DNA from 2 places in the Candidatus Villigracilis proximus genome. Region 1 is predicted to be linked to the other one. Evidence: predicted binding sites of a transcription regulator. Region 1 holds the regulator's gene; the other holds the start of a gene.
The links. The regulator LexA, encoded in region 1, represses DNA repair genes until DNA is damaged. The targets are predictions, from matches to a motif close to ACNGAACANNTGTTCNGT.
Positions count from the first base shown of each region.

Region 1 (7,842 bases):
AACCAATCACATACAGGAAAGTCCCCAGCGCCATCATCAACATCGGCGGGAATTTTGTAATACGGCGCGTGATCGGGAATTGCATCAGCACCACCATCGCAGCGATGATGCTCAATAAAATACCGTAGCTGGATTCAGGAGTGCCGTGTACATCTCGTAAATAGACGCCCAGAACTGTGTTCATGTTCATATAAGTGAAGACTTGCAGCAACACTGCGCCAAGGAATAGCATAAAGGCCGCGTTGCGAAAGACTTGCCCGTAACCGGCGAAGGTATTGGTCATGGATTCTTTGGGAGCATCGGGGTGAGCCAGAGGCTTGGTTTCGGGTAGGAAGATGGCGATCAGGATCACTGTCAGCAGGGAAATAACTGCATCGGACAGGAACAGCAAAAGGTAAGAGCGAGCCGCTAAAAATCCGCCGATGGCAGGCCCGATCACTACAGATAAGTTGAATGCCACACGCAGAATCCCGTATCCATCCGCCCGTTTTTCTTCGGGCAAAATATCCGCGATCATGGCTTGATGCGCTGGGCCGGCCACATCTGTTAAAATACCAATGAAGAAGGCCAATACAATAAAGAATTGGAATGAAGTGACGAAGCCCATCGCAACCGTACTAAAAGATGAAGCGATCAGGCCAAACATAATGATGCCTTTGCGTCCAAAACGATCTGTAAGCGCTCCGCCAATTGCAGAACCGGCAAAACTTGAAACTGAAAAAGCAGCGAAGAGCACACCCACATCAGCCATGCCGACATTAAATTTACTGGTAATATAAAGTGCGAAGAATGGAAAAAGCAATGAGCCGCCGATGCGATCAATAAAAGTAATGACGATCACGGTCCAGAAGGTGCGTGGATATTCGTGGTAAATTTTTGAGATGTTTTGAAGGTAGTTTTTTATCATGTCAGTTCCAATTTTTTGAAATACCAATATTAAGGAAAACTTCAACGAAATTAATGTCTACAACCTGATTTCTAATAAAATTATACTCATAAAATAAACTTTGTCAATAGAAAAGTTAATAATTTCAATATAAACATAAATATTATCAATTATCAACAGGAATATTCTCAATTTCAGCCTGTTTTTGGAGAAAAATTCATGATTCGTTCCATTTTCTTTTCACCTGGAAAGCCAACACGAAAAGACGTCCCTCCTGAAGAGTTCCCCCGCTTAATCCGTGACAAGCGTGGACTGCTCTGGGTCGACTTTATATCAGAACCGCCAGAAACAGCGCTGCCTATTTTACAAAGTTTTAATTTCCATCATTTGGCGATCGATGACGCCTTGCAGGAAACGCACGCACCAAAAATAGATGATTGGGGCGATTATCTTTACATCGTCTTAAACTATATGCATCTGATAAAAGCAAGCGAACCCTGGGATACTGAAATTGACGAACTGGATATTTTCCTCGGGCGCAATTATGTCATCACGCATCACGACAACCCCGTTATGTCGATCGATGAAATCTGGGATATGTGTCAGCGCGATCCGCGCTATGCAAAAGATGGGCCAGACCATTTGCTTTACAAGATCATCGACGCAACCGTTATGAATTACATGCCGATCATCGAAAAAATAGACGAGGAAATAGACTGGATCGAAGACCAGGTCTTTGACCGTCCCAGCTCACAAACACTCGCCAGGTTGTTCACTCTTAAACGGGTGCTGCTTGCAATGCGCCGCATCCTACTCCCCCAGCGCGAAGTGTTGAATAAAATGGCGCGTGATGATTTTCAGGTCATTGACCAAAAAGATCGTATCTTCTACCGCGATATTTACGACCATCTCGTTAGATTGCATGACGTAAACGAAAGTCTACGCGATCTCGTAGGCGGCGCAATGGACACCTACCTTTCCGTCATCAACAATCGCATGAACGAAGTTATGAAGACTCTCACCATTATCACTACTCTCTTTATGCCGTTGACCTTTGTAACCGGATTTTTTGGGATGAACTTCTTCGCTGCGAATCCACCCTACGAAAGCTGGACCACCCCCACGATCTTTTATGGAACATTGGGCCTGATGCTCTTTACTCCAGTCATCATGTACTTCTGGATGCGCCGCCGCACCTGGGTTTAAGTCCCATTTTCATCTGTTTTAAACCCGCTGCAAAATCCTTGACACAGAACAGGCGTTCGAGTATTATTTGTAGCACAAATGAGCGAAGAATGCTCACGAATGTCAGCCGTTGCTGGCAGGAGGCTAAAAATGATGATGGTTAGAAAAAGCAAAGGTCTGGGCGAACGTCACCAGAAAATACTTGATTTCATCGCGAGTTATCAACGCGAACACAAACACCCGCCATCAATCCGCGAGATCGGCGAGTATTGTGATATTTCATCCACTTCTGTTGTTAATTACTATCTTGATCAACTTGAAAAATCAGGCAACATTGAACGTGACCGTAAAATATCACGCGGCGTGCGTTTAACCAATGGCGCTCCCATCGGTGATATGTTCCGCGTCCCAATGATGGGCGTGATTCAAGCCGGTGAACCAATCCCCGTCCCATCGAATGCAGACTTCGGTTCCTTTACCCCGGAAGACTCTGTTGAAGTAGCCATGTCCCTTATGCCGGCAAAGGAAAAAGGCAAGGAATTATTCGCCTTGAAAGTACAGGGAGAATCAATGATAGATGCCATGGTCAACGATGGCGATATCGTGATCCTCAAACCAACACAAGACGCCCGCAATGGTGATATGGTTGCCGTCTGGTTATCTGATCGAAACGAAACCACCTTGAAGTTCTTCTTCAAGGAGAAAGACAAATATCGTTTGCAGCCAGCCAATCCCACCATGAAGCCGATCTATATTGATAAAGGCGAATCGCTTGAGATCAAAGGCAAAGTGGTCATGGTCATTCGGAAAGTGGAACGATATAACTAAAAACAAGCAATAAAAAAGACGTCTCTCGCGAGACGTCTTTTTTATTGCAAACTATAATGCTTATTCGACGACGATGACGGCGCCAGCTTCTTCAAGCTTCTTCTTGGCGTCAGTCGCGGCATCTTTACCAACAGCGGTGAGAACTTTTCCGCCGGCGGTTTCAGCGAGGGTCTTGGCTTCGCCAAGGCCGAGGCTGGTCAACTGACGGATGACTTTGATCACGTCAATTTTCTTGGCGCCGGCATCTTTGATGACCACATCGAACTCGGTCTTCTCTTCCACAGGTTCAGCAGCAGCGGCAGGGCCACCGGCCATCATCGCTACAGGAGCGGCGGCGGAAACGCCCCACTTCTCTTCGAGCATTTTTACCAAATCAGCCGCCTCGAGGACGGAAAGTGTGGAAAGTTCATCCACGAGTTTTGCGAGCTTGTCAGACATTGTTTAGTACTCCTTGCTAAGTAAATTGAAATTTGAATATTTTAAGTGAGATAAACTCACCGAAAAACTGAAAACTAGGCCGAAGCCTGTGCGCTTTCTGAATGCGCCTTGATAACAGCCGCGAGACCACGAGCGGGCTCTGCGAGTGTGCGGACGAGTTTGCCGGCAGGAGCCTGCAAAACGCCAAGCAATGTTGCGCGCATAACAGGCAACGGGGGCATATCAGAAAGGGCTTTCACTTGCGCCGCGGTCAGGGACTTGCCGCCCATCAAACCGCCTTTCACTTTCACGAATTCATTGCCTTTTGTTGCATCGGTCAATGCTTTCGCTGTGGAAGCCGGGTCTTTGAACGCGAACGAGATCGCCGTGGACTTTACGAGATAGTCCGCAGGGATTTCCATGCCGTGCTCTGCAAAGACACGACGAGCGAGTGTATTCTTAACGATGTGGAATTCGCCGCCGGTTTCACGGATCTTCGCGCGGATCGCATCGATCGACTTCATATTTGCGCCGCTATATTCCACAAGAATCACTGCTTCACTGCGCTTGACCCAATCTGCATAACGGGCCTGCACTTCTTCCTTGCGTTGTTTAGAAATTGCCAAAGGGTATTCACCTCCTTTCAATTAAAAAGTCTTTGCCACTTACACAGGCAAAGACTTTTAGCCCTCGAAAGGGAATCAGCACTTTCGTACTGAAATTTTCTATCAGTCTCCACCTGAGCAGGAAATTAAGTCTCAAATTATTGTTATTTGAGACACCCGCCTTCAACGGCGAAGTGGTTTTAGGGATAAACGAGTACTACTACTCGGCACCTTCAATATGTTCGTTCGGATCAGCCTTCACGCCAGGTCCCATGCTTGAAGCAATGGTAATGCGCTTGACGAAATTACCTTTTGCGCCTGAAGGGCGGGATTTGTTAACCGCGTCCATCAAAGCAACGTAATTCTCAAAAAGTTTGGCGGCATCAAAGGAAGCCTTGCCAATGGAAACATGAATGTTATTGGTCTTATCAAGACGATATTCCACACGACCGGCTTTCGCTTCCTTAATGGCGCGTTCCATATCCTGTGGGCCAACGACCGTACCAGCCTTCGGGTTTGGCATCAAACCGCGAGGGCCAAGCACACGACCCAAACGACCGACCTTACCCATTGCATCTGGCGTGGAAATGGCGACATCAAAATCCAATGCCCCACCTTCGATCTTCTTCATGGTCTCATCATCATCTGCAACGAGATCAGCGCCGGCAGCACGCGCCGCAACTGCACCTTCACCCGTAGCGAAGACGAGCACACGTACTGTCTTACCCAGGCCGTGAGGGAGCACAACTACATCACGCAACTGTTGATCAGCCTGGCGTGAATCAAGTGTGGTACGCATATGAACTTCGATTGTCGCATCGAACTTGGTGAAGGAGGTTTCCTTCGCAAGGGTAACTGCTTCTTTCGCAGAATATATCTTGTCAATATCAACTTTGGCAGCAGCTGCCGTGTATTTTTTTCCGTGTTTGGTCATATTATCCTCCGTGGTTCAAGCGGACAGCGCAAGCCATCCTCCCACAAAATTAATCGGTTACTGTGATGCCCATCGAGCGAGCGGTGCCTTCGATCTGCTTCAACGCGCCTTCCATATCCACCGCATTCAGATCTTTCATCTTCAACTCAGCAATTTCCTTCACCTGAGCACGGGTCACCTTGCCGACCTTATCTTTATTCGGCACACCAGAACCCTTCTCTACCTTGGCAGCTTTGCGAAGCAAAACAGCGGCAGGAGGAGTGCGGAGAACAAATGTGAATGAACCATCGGTATAAATGGTAATTTCTGCAGGAAGTGTTTCGCCCGGACGGTTGGAAGTACGAGCATTATATTCCTTACAAAAAGCCATGATGTTGATACCATGACTTGCCAGCGCAGGGCCGACGGGAGGCGCAGGATTGGCCTTACCGGCTTCAAGCTGAAGACGCACGATTGCTTTTAATTTCTTTGCCATTTTGACTTAACTCTTTGTGGTTATAACGGGTCATTTTGGGAGACCCTCCCACCGCATCAGGCCTACGGGAGGCCTGTTACTGTCTAATAATTTTTAGATTCCACTTTTGGTTGAATCTACTAAGCTTTCTCAACCTGTAAGAAATCCAACTCTACAGGGGTTTCTCGTCCGAAGAAACTCACCATCACACGTACTTTTGTGCGCTCCATATCGATCTCAGCAACCACACCACGAAAATCGTTGAAGGGTCCATCCACGATACGTACACGCTCACCCACTTTATATGTGACCTTAACAGTGGGAGCTTCCGCTTCCATACGCTTCACGATCTGCGCAACTTCTTCAGGCCGTAAAGGCGTGGGATTGTTTCCCATACCCACGAAACCTGTCACACCGGGAGTATTTCGAACCACATACCAGGATTCTTCTGAAAGCGCCAAATTCACAAGCACATAGCCCGGGAAAATATGGCGTTCCACGGTGCGGCGTTTGCCGTCTTTGACTTCGATCTCTTCCTGTGTAGGAATAACAACATCAAAGATCCTGTCTTTCATACCCATGGTTTCAATACGCTGCTCAAGGTTATGGCGAACTTTGTTTTCATAACCTGAATAACAGTGGATCACATACCAAGCTGGACCTTCAACTGTCGCTTCAATGGGAGGCAGATCGGTAGGGATCTGCGTCTCGGAGCGCGTGGCAGGTTTCGGGTCCGGGGTGACATGCGTAACATCCGCAGGGGCAGACTGCTCCTCGGTTATTTCATCCGTCGGTTCCTTTTCAAACTGCTCTTGCGGTTCCGGTAAATCCATCAGATCCTCAATTCAAAAAACTAAGACCAGGAGCCAAACAATACCAAATTCATCAGCCCATGCGCGAGATAATCAATACCCGCAAGGAAAATACCCATGATTAACATCACCAGGAGTACAAGCCCTGTCAGGCGTTTGGCTTCGGGCCATGTAGGCCAGTTGACTTTGCGAAGTTCACCCGTAGTTTCACGGAAGTAACGCTGAATAGCGTTCTCAGTTTTCTTGACTTTCTTCTCTTTCTCAGCCAAGGCAATACTCCTTCTCTAATTTACGGCTAAAACGCCGCAGAACGCGGCGTTTGCCACAGCAGGCAGGCCAGGTAGGACTTGAACCCACAACCACTCGTGTTGGAGACGAGGACTCTGCCAATTGAGCTACTGGCCTAAATGTGGGTGGAGATTATACCCCACCCAACGATTCTACTTGGTCTCGCGATGTTGTGTATGCTTGCGACAACGTGAGCAGTACTTGTTGAATTCCAACCGATTGGGATCATTACGACGATTCTTCTCGGTGGTGTAATTGCGTTCCTTGCAATCATTGCATTGTAACGTAATTACCGGGCGGACATCTTTCTTCTTGGAAGCCATCTTACTACCTTACTTTCTACTTACTCAATGATCTTGGTAACGACACCCGCGCCAACGGTCAAACCGCCTTCACGAATAGCGAACTTGGAACCCTGTTCAAGAGCCACAGGCACAATCAACTGAACTGTCAAGTTCACGTTGTCACCAGGCATAACCATTTCCACGCCTTCAGGCAGGGTAATGTCGCCGGTCACATCCATTGTGCGAAGATAGAACTGGGGACGATAGCCGCTGAAGAACGCCTTGTGACGTCCGCCTTCTTCCTTCTTCAACACGTACACTTCTGCCAAAAACTTCTTGTGCGGAGTGATCGATTTCGGCTTGGCCAATACCTGGCCACGCTCCACATCTTCACGCTCAATACCGCGCAGCAACAAACCTACGTTGTCGCCAGCCATGCCTTCATCCAACTGCTTGTGGAACATTTCCACACCAGTGCAGACTGTGCTCTTGGTGTCACGCAAACCAACGATTTCAATCGGCTCACCCACTTTGATAATGCCGCGATCAATACGTCCTGTCACCACAGTTCCGCGTCCCTTGATCGAGAATACATCTTCAACCGACATCATGAACGGCTTGTCTGTCTCACGCTTGGGCTCGGGGATGTACTCATCCACCACACGTAGCAATTCTTTAATGGGTGCATACTCTGGTGCGCTTGGATCGGTGCTGGCGCTTTCCAATGCCTTCTTGGCTGAGCCGCGCACGATCGGGGTCGTATCACCGGGGAAGCCGTAGCTGCTCAACAGTTCGCGCAGTTCGAGTTCCACCAGCTCTAGCAGTTCCGGGTCGTCCATCATGTCCACTTTGTTCAGGAAGACAACGATGGATGGTACTTCCACCTGGCGGGCGAGCAATACATGTTCGCGCGTCTGAGGCATTGGGCCATCGGGCGCTGCCACTACCAGAATCGCGCCGTCCACCTGTGCCGCACCTGTGATCATGTTTTTGATATAGTCACGGTGACCGGGCATATCCACATGCGCATAATGGCGCTTGTCGGTTTGATATTCCACGTGCGCGATGTTGATCGTGATACCGCGCGCTTTTTCTTCCGGCGCGTTATCAATTTGATCGTATGCACGGAAATCTGCCTGACCCGAAAGT
Region 1 is NZ_JADJUO010000017.1:25,488-33,329, reverse strand. It holds gene IPL71_RS17095 (MDR family MFS transporter) at 1-907, opposite strand, end outside; gene corA (magnesium/cobalt transporter CorA) at 1,106-2,092, shown strand; gene lexA (transcriptional repressor LexA) at 2,222-2,899, shown strand; gene rplL (50S ribosomal protein L7/L12) at 2,960-3,337, opposite strand; gene rplJ (50S ribosomal protein L10) at 3,412-3,942, opposite strand; gene rplA (50S ribosomal protein L1) at 4,142-4,855, opposite strand; gene rplK (50S ribosomal protein L11) at 4,905-5,330, opposite strand; gene nusG (transcription termination/antitermination protein NusG) at 5,450-6,142, opposite strand; gene secE (preprotein translocase subunit SecE) at 6,163-6,390, opposite strand; tRNA gene IPL71_RS17050 (tRNA-Trp) at 6,454-6,526, opposite strand; gene rpmG (50S ribosomal protein L33) at 6,562-6,732, opposite strand; gene tuf (elongation factor Tu) at 6,753-7,842, opposite strand, start outside.

Region 2 (7,842 bases), on a different contig from region 1:
TACTGTGCGAACTCATCCGGCTCGAAGAGCGAGATCATCATCTGGTCTTTTGCGCCGGTGTTGTTGGGGAAGATAAAAACAGCGAAATAGGCGGCGCTGATAAAGATCAGAATGGCGAAGATACGTTTTTGGGTCGGGGTCATGCGGCAATGATACCATTTCCATTCGGTCTCAGTATGCGATTTTGAACAGGGTGATTTTCATCATCTATATTTTGGATATTGCTCTTTGTATACTGTAAATCAGAACCAAAAAGTGCGTTGGGACGTATGTTGAAGTGGTTTCCAGCAAAGTGCCAAAAAGAATATGTGATATGGGAGAGCTTGTATGAAAAAAATTGATGAACTGGTGAAGGGGTTTCTGGCGCAGAAGAAGATCGCTGTCGTTGGAGTGTCGGATAAACGTGAGACCGGCTGTAATTTGAATTATAAAAAATTCAAGGATGCAGGCTATCAGGTATATGCGGTGAATCCGCGTATTTCCACCTACGATGGCGCGCCGTGCTATCCCGACCTGAAGTCCATTCCTGAAAAACCGGATGCGGTCTTTATGTTGACCAACCCCAAAGTAACGGAAGAGATCGTGCAGCAATGCGTGGATCTGGGCATCAAGCATGTCTGGATGCATTGCATGATGGGCACCAAGCCCGGTCTCGCGCAGAGCATGACCAGCGTTTCACAATCAGCGGTGGAGATGTGCAAGGCAAACGGTATCGAGGTGATCCCCGGTTCGTGCCCGAATCAATTCTTAGACCCGGATGGCGGTCACAAATTTATGCGAGGACTGTGGAGTCTGTTTGGATTTATGCGGGTAAGCTGAGTCCGTCAGTTCAGGAATACTCTTCTTTTATAAAACGTTCAAATCCCTGTTTGGTGAGTTGAGACAATTCATCGAACAGGGATGTTTCGATCTCTTTGAAAATTGAAGCATGATTTTCCCTGCATGTGCTTTTTTAATTCAGGCGAAATATTCTTAAGCAGGTCGGGGTACATGTAAACCGGCATCAGATGAAAAGAAACGTAATTCTTTTTTATTTGCGCCGCGCCAAAGAAAAGTTCCTTTTCCCACTTTGCGCTGTGCGCACCATCCAATGAGAATCCATCTGCTGTGTCTATTTTGGTCATTAGTTTTGATGAATATGGCTCAAGGATGGATTTTAGTTTTTTAAAGACAAGCGGAAATTGAGTTTGAGTGGTCATATTGAGGATTCCTATTGGGATACGACGATCTTCATAAAGATGGGATCACCAAACGCGCTTCCATCTGCCCTCCGCTGTGGGAGCGGTGAAGACAATGCGCAATGTGACTTGTGTACCCGCCCGTGCCGGGTAGAGGATCTGTTCCTGCGCTGCACCGAGCGGATCGCCGCCGATCCATTTCAAGCGATAGGTGGAATCCCAGTCACAGGTGCCGTTGTTATTGACCAGCCATTGCTTGTCTATGGATGCGCCGAATGAGATGAAAGTCCCATCTGGAATGGTGACATCCTGTAAAAATTCAAGGTTGTTACTGCATGGGCCTTCGGTGGGTGTGGCTGTAGCCGTGGATGTGGGAACGGGCGTGTAAAGCGCGGGGATGGGTGTGGTGGTGGAAAGGATCTGCGTGGCCGCAGGTTTTGTCGGCGGGCGGAATGGGGTAGGGGTGATTTGCGGCGCACAAGCTGAAGCGAAGGTCAATGTTAATAGAACAACGAGCAGGTATGGGCGGAGCATGATACGGATACGAAGCATACCCTTATTAAACCATAAAGTAAAAAGACTTCGGAAGTCTTTTTCGAGATCCCCTGGTTGGAGTTCCACAAGAAAGACTTCCGAAGTCTAAATATGATCTGAGCGTGTGACTTACAATTCTTCTTCGACTGCTGCGCCGGCATCCATGGCGTTGCCGCCTTCATTGCCCATATCGAGCGGAAGAGCGATCTCGCCGCTAAGTGCTTTCTGGCGGATGATGCCTTCGATCTCGTTCATCATGTCGAGATTGCCGCGCAGATATTCTTTGGCGTTCTCACGTCCCTGGCCGATGCGGATATCGCCATAAGAGAAGAAGGCGCCGCGTTTGGTGAGGACTTCAAATTTGGTGGCGAGATCAAGCACGTCACCTGATTTCGAGATGCCTTCGTTGAACATGATGTCAAATTCAGCGGTACGGAAAGGCGCCGCGAGTTTGTTCTTAACCACTTTGACACGGGTGCGATTGCCGATGACTTCTTCGCCAACTTTGATGGCTTGGATACGGCGCACGTCCAAACGAACCGATGCATAGAATTTAAGGGCCTGACCACCAGTGGTGGTTTCAGGATTACCAAACATCACGCCGATCTTCTGGCGAAGTTGATTTGTGAAAATGACCGATGTCTTGGTCTGGTTGATCGCGCCGGAAAGTTTGCGCAGCGCCTGAGACATGAGACGGGCTTGCACACCCATGGTGGCATCGCCCATGTCGCCTTCAATTTCGGAGCGGGGTACGAGCGCGGCAACTGAGTCAACGACGACCACATCCACTGCACCGGAGCGGACGAGAGTCTCTGCGATTTCGAGTGCTTGTTCGCCGGTGTCTGGTTGGGAGACCAGCAGGTTATCAATATCCACGCCGACTTTGGCCGCATAGCTTGGGTCGAGTGCATGTTCCATATCAATGAAGGCAGCGGTTCCGCCCAGGCGTTGTGCTTCTGCCACAATGTGTTGGCAGAGTGTGGTCTTACCGGAAGATTCAGGACCGTAGATTTCGATCACACGTCCGCGTGGAATACCGCCGACGCCGAGCGCAATATCGAGTGAGAGTGAGCCGGTGGGGATGACCTCAGTCACCATGCCATGGGCTTCGCCAAGGCGCATGATGGAACCGTCACCATAGCGTTTTAAAATATCGCCAACGGCCTTGTCCAAAACGGCGCGTTTGGCGTTATCGATGTTTTGAGTTTGTGCGGGTGTTTCTGTGGTGCGGGATGATTTTCTTGCCATGGTTTAGTTCTCCAATATAAGTGTAAAGGTTGAAGGATATTAAACACAAAGGATATGAAGGTCACAAAGGTTTAATAAAGTTATGTGTTGCGAGAGTATAGCACAGATGTTCAGTGCGTCAAGAGCATAATAGCGTACCATTTTTTTAATATGGAAATGCCATCAGCAAGTTGATGGACTCCAAAATCAATTTACGCGATTTCATTTGTTGAGTCAGGTTAAAAAGATTACCCAAATGGGTAATGGTTTTTTTATAGGGTAATTACCCGTTACCCAGTATAATCCTCAGAATTTAGTTGTGAAATTTTGCACATACAAAACACATACTGGCATGGATTAAGGATCAATAAATCATGAACGCTATTCGTTTTCCCGCATATGTCACAAATTCAAAAGTTCGCGCATGGATCGAAGAAGTTGCCGCGCTGTGCAAACCCGAACAAGTCCATTGGTGTGATGGTTCCCAGGCTGAGTATGATCATTTGTGCAGCTTGCTTGTCAGCAACGGTACTTTTATCAAACTCAATGAAAGCAAACGCCCAAATAGTTACCTGGCCCGCTCTGATCAGGGCGATGTGGCGCGTGTGGAAGACCGTACTTTCATTTGTAGTGTCAAGCCCGAGGATGCCGGCCCCACTAACAACTGGGTTGATCCGCTTGAAATGAAAGGGACGCTGCAAAAACTATTTGAGGGGTCAATGCGCGGCCGTACCATGTATGTGATCCCATTTAGCATGGGGCCGCTTGGTTCTGACATTGCCCAGATCGGTATTGAATTGAGTGATTCGCCTTACGTCGCCGTCAACATGCGCATCATGACGCGCATGGGCGCCGCGGTGTGGGATGTGCTGGGGGATGGGGAGTTTGTGCCATGCCTGCATTCGGTTGGAGCGCCGCTGGAGCCGGGTCAAAAGGACGTGGCGTGGCCTTGCAATAAAGAGCAAAAATATATCGTGCATTTTCCTGAAACGCGCGCCATCTGGTCTTATGGCAGCGGCTATGGTGGAAATGCTCTGTTAGGCAAAAAATGTCCGGCTTTGCGCATTGCATCCAAAATGGCGCGTGACGAAGGCTGGTTGGCCGAGCATATGCTGATCCTCGGAATAGAATCACCAGTAGGTGAAAAGACTTACCTTGCGGCGGCTTTTCCGAGCGCCTGCGGAAAGACCAACCTTGCCATGTTGATTCCGCCGGTGGCTTTTAAGGGTTGGAAAGTCACAACGGTTGGCGATGATATTGCCTGGCTCAAAGCCGGTTCAGATGGACAGCTTTACGCCATCAATCCTGAGAACGGTTATTTTGGTGTCGCGCCGGGGACGTCTGAAAAGACAAATCCCAATGCGATGACCGCAAGTAACAAGAATACGATTTTTACAAACGTAGCCCTGACCCCCGATGGAGATGTCTGGTGGGAAGGAATGACCAAGACTCCTCCAGCTGAATTAATCGATTGGACCGGCCAACACTGGACGCCCGACTGCGGCCGCAAAGCTGCCCATCCGAATGCACGTTTCACAGCACCGGCCAGTCAGTGCCCGTCGATTGACCCGGATTGGGAAAATCCGCGTGGTGTGCCGGTCAAAGCCTTTATCTTTGGTGGACGCCGCAGCAATACCATCCCGCTTGTTTTCCAATCCAGTGATTGGAAACATGGCGTTTATCTAGCCGCTACCATGGGCTCAGAGACAACAGCTGCTGCCAGCGGTGCACTCGGATTGGTTCGCCGTGACCCGTTTGCCATGCTGCCTTTCTGTGGTTATCATATGGCTGATTACTTCCAACATTGGCTCGATTTTGGTCAAACACTTGCGAGCCCGATACCCATCTTCGGGGTGAACTGGTTCCGCACCAATGGAGACGGCGTTTTCCTCTGGCCGGGTTATGGCGAAAATATGCGCGTATTACAGTGGATCGTGGAACGCGTCAACGGGCGCGCGGCGGCGGTGCCAAGCCCGCTTGGGTGGATTCCTGCCTACGCAGACCTAACATGGGAAGGCATGGATCATTTTCTCAACGAACATTTTGAGGACCTGGTCAGCATTGACCCAATGCATTGGCAGGCTGAACTCCAACAGCATGATCAATTGTTTGAAAAAATGCAGGACAAGCTTCCGTTGGAATTGACCGCCATCCGTGCAAAATTTGAAAGCGGATTGGGCTTTGCCCCTCAAGCATAAACTTCGCTGAATAAAAAATAAAAGGCTTGCAAGGAAAATTTCTTTGCAAGCCTTTTATTTTTATCTCAAGGAGTGGGAGTCAGTTTGGGTAAAGAATCAAGTTTCGGCGTAGCTGGGCGTTCGGTGCCAAAGCCATTATCACCTTGAAATGTAAAGTAAGTCACCTGGCCGGGGAAAATCTCAACCCATGTTTGGCGGGTTTTACCATCATATTTAAGCGAAATTTTATAAATGCCCGCGGCCAAATCACCGAGGACAAGATTTTCATTGTAGTATGGGTCCGCGTTGATCGCTCCGCCGCCGCCGTAACTTTTGACAATATTTGATTCATCTGTTTCTTCCGAGCGGACGGTGACTTCCACTTGCTGTAAAGTTTTATCTTTTGTGTCAGTCACACGTCCCACCAATACGCCCCAGCCCTGCGGCGGCGAGATCCATAACTCAGGATTGACTGTATTTTGAAATGAGTTGGTTGGGAAGCGCACTTCAAAATGTACATGTGGCCCGGTCGTTGCGCCGGTTGAGCCGACCAGCCCGATCAATTCGCCCGTTTCAACATGTTGGCTGACCATTGCGATCACTTCGCTCATATGGGCATAAACCGTATAAAGCTGTTGATTGTTGTAGCTAAAATCATGACGAATGGCAACTGCCAAACCATAGGGGTCTTCTTTATTTAAAGGTGATTCTGTAAATAACCCCCAGCCCGCCCAGACCACAGTCCCCGGGCCGGCGGCCATGATCGGCGTGCCTTCGGGAGTGGGAATGTCTACGCCGGTATGCACAATATTTGGCGCAAAGAAAATGCCGCCATAGCGATAATCAGGGATCGGCCAGTTGACCTGATCTGCGGCGATGGGGCGCGCAAAATAAAAATGATCATAGGGTGATAAGGCCCATGGAATGGGATACAGGGGCGGACGCCAGCCCGAGATAGGTTCTGCGCCCGGAGCGGGGAGGACGAATTGAAACGGCATCGGTGACGGAGTAATTTCCGCATCCATCTGGACCGGAAGCTGGTCTGCCGCTTCGGCCACTACTGGCGTTGGGTTGGCCGGTGCTATTTCTTGTCCGCAGGCAGAGAGGATCACGATCAATAATAAAGCGGGGAGTGTTCGTTTGAGTTTCATGGTTTGTTCGTTTGCCTTACGCACGATAATTTTTGGCAGATAGGTTTTGCGTGATTGTTAGAAATCGTTTCTTAAAGGTTTGTACCGGCTTTTAAAATTTGTGTCTTGTTATTTTAGATTATGTTCATTAATTCCATATCACCCCTTCGGGATTTGGGATGCGTTTTTTTATTTCTATAATCATCACACCCCTTTGGGGTTGTGTCGGATGCTTTCTTATTTTCTACAACCCTGACACCTTCGGGTTTGGCGAATACGTTTTTTTTTCTAAAATCATGTTATCTGTTTCGACACGGTGAGCGATAAGACGAACCGTCAACACACCTTTGGGGTTACGTTGGATGCTTTCTTGTTTTCTACAATCTTGCCGTCCCTTCGGGATTGTTTGCTGGATAACATCCGCTTATTAAGAGAAGATTGTCTGCTGATAAACACATATAAAAACTGTATGAAACTCCGAAGGAGTGAAATTATTATAGGGAAATTATTGTAGAGAGATTATTGTGGCGAATTATTGTATCGAATTATTGTGATGAATTATTATATTGAATTCATCATCGCGAAGTCATTATGCAGCAGGTTACGGGATGATGGTGGGCGGGGTTGGGGTTAATGTTGGGGGGGGGAGGGGGTTGGGGTTACAGACGGTGTGCGCGTCGAAGATGGTGTACTGGTTGGGCGCGGCGTGCGTGAAGGGCGTGGTGTGGGAGTGATCGAAGGAGTCTGTGTTGGAGTTAATGTAGGCGGTAGGACGCGGGTTGGCGTGATAAGCGCTTCAGCTGGATATAGCTCCTGCATGGCTGCGTACCAGGTCAGGCCGTTGGTGAGTGTGAATTCAGTGAAGCGGCTGCCGGCGTAATAAGTGCGCCAATTGGGAAGCGCGGGTAAACGCTCCCAGTTATAGGCTGCTGCGAGAGCAGTGATATCGACCCAGTAACCAGCAGGCACCGGTGCGTATTTTCCACCCTGTTCATAGGTACGCGGATCAAGCTCGTAGCGTGCGCTTAAATTCCAGGGTGCATTGTGGATCGGTTCGCCGAATGAACCGTCCTGTGTGTTGGCGCGGACATAGATGCGCCAATAGGTTTGTGCGCCAACATCTTCACGCAAGACGACCATCCAGCCGGCATCGGTCATCAAGGTGTTGATGGCGAAAGCGCGGCCTGTATAGAGCCAGTCTTCTTCGAGGCCGGGTTCGAGGTTGGTGGTAAGCGGCACGAAGGCGTTTTCGATGCTTGCAAGCACATCCCAGCCTGTTTCAAGGATGATGCGGTCACGCAGCGCGTTGAATGAATCATCGATCAGGTCATGCAATTGCGGGAAGGGAGCCTGCACATCATCCAATGCGACAACATACCAGCGTTGATTGGGTACTTCAGCGCCAGGGGTGATGATCGGTGACCATAATGCTGCAGGTGTAAAGATTGCAGCCTGATTAAATGAGTTTGGAAAGGGGGTGGGGATTTGCGCAAGTCCCCAGGCGAGGCCGCGCACACGGCCATGCAGGGGGGTGGGCGGCAGCAATAAATTTCCGCGGACATCATACGATGAAATATATTGTTGATTGGGTCCGCT
Region 2 is NZ_JADJUO010000021.1:2,406-10,247, reverse strand. It holds gene IPL71_RS19845 (hypothetical protein) at 1-143, opposite strand, end outside; gene IPL71_RS19840 (CoA-binding protein) at 328-819, shown strand; gene IPL71_RS19835 (hypothetical protein) at 888-1,199, opposite strand; gene IPL71_RS19830 (NBR1-Ig-like domain-containing protein) at 1,245-1,730, opposite strand; gene recA (recombinase RecA) at 1,842-2,960, opposite strand; gene IPL71_RS19820 (phosphoenolpyruvate carboxykinase (GTP)) at 3,314-5,137, shown strand; gene IPL71_RS19815 (M23 family metallopeptidase) at 5,203-6,267, opposite strand; gene IPL71_RS19810 (TolB family protein) at 6,877-7,842, opposite strand, start outside.
Region 2: a site for LexA is predicted at 3,058-3,075, ahead of recA (recombinase RecA). Genes of this name have one in related genera too.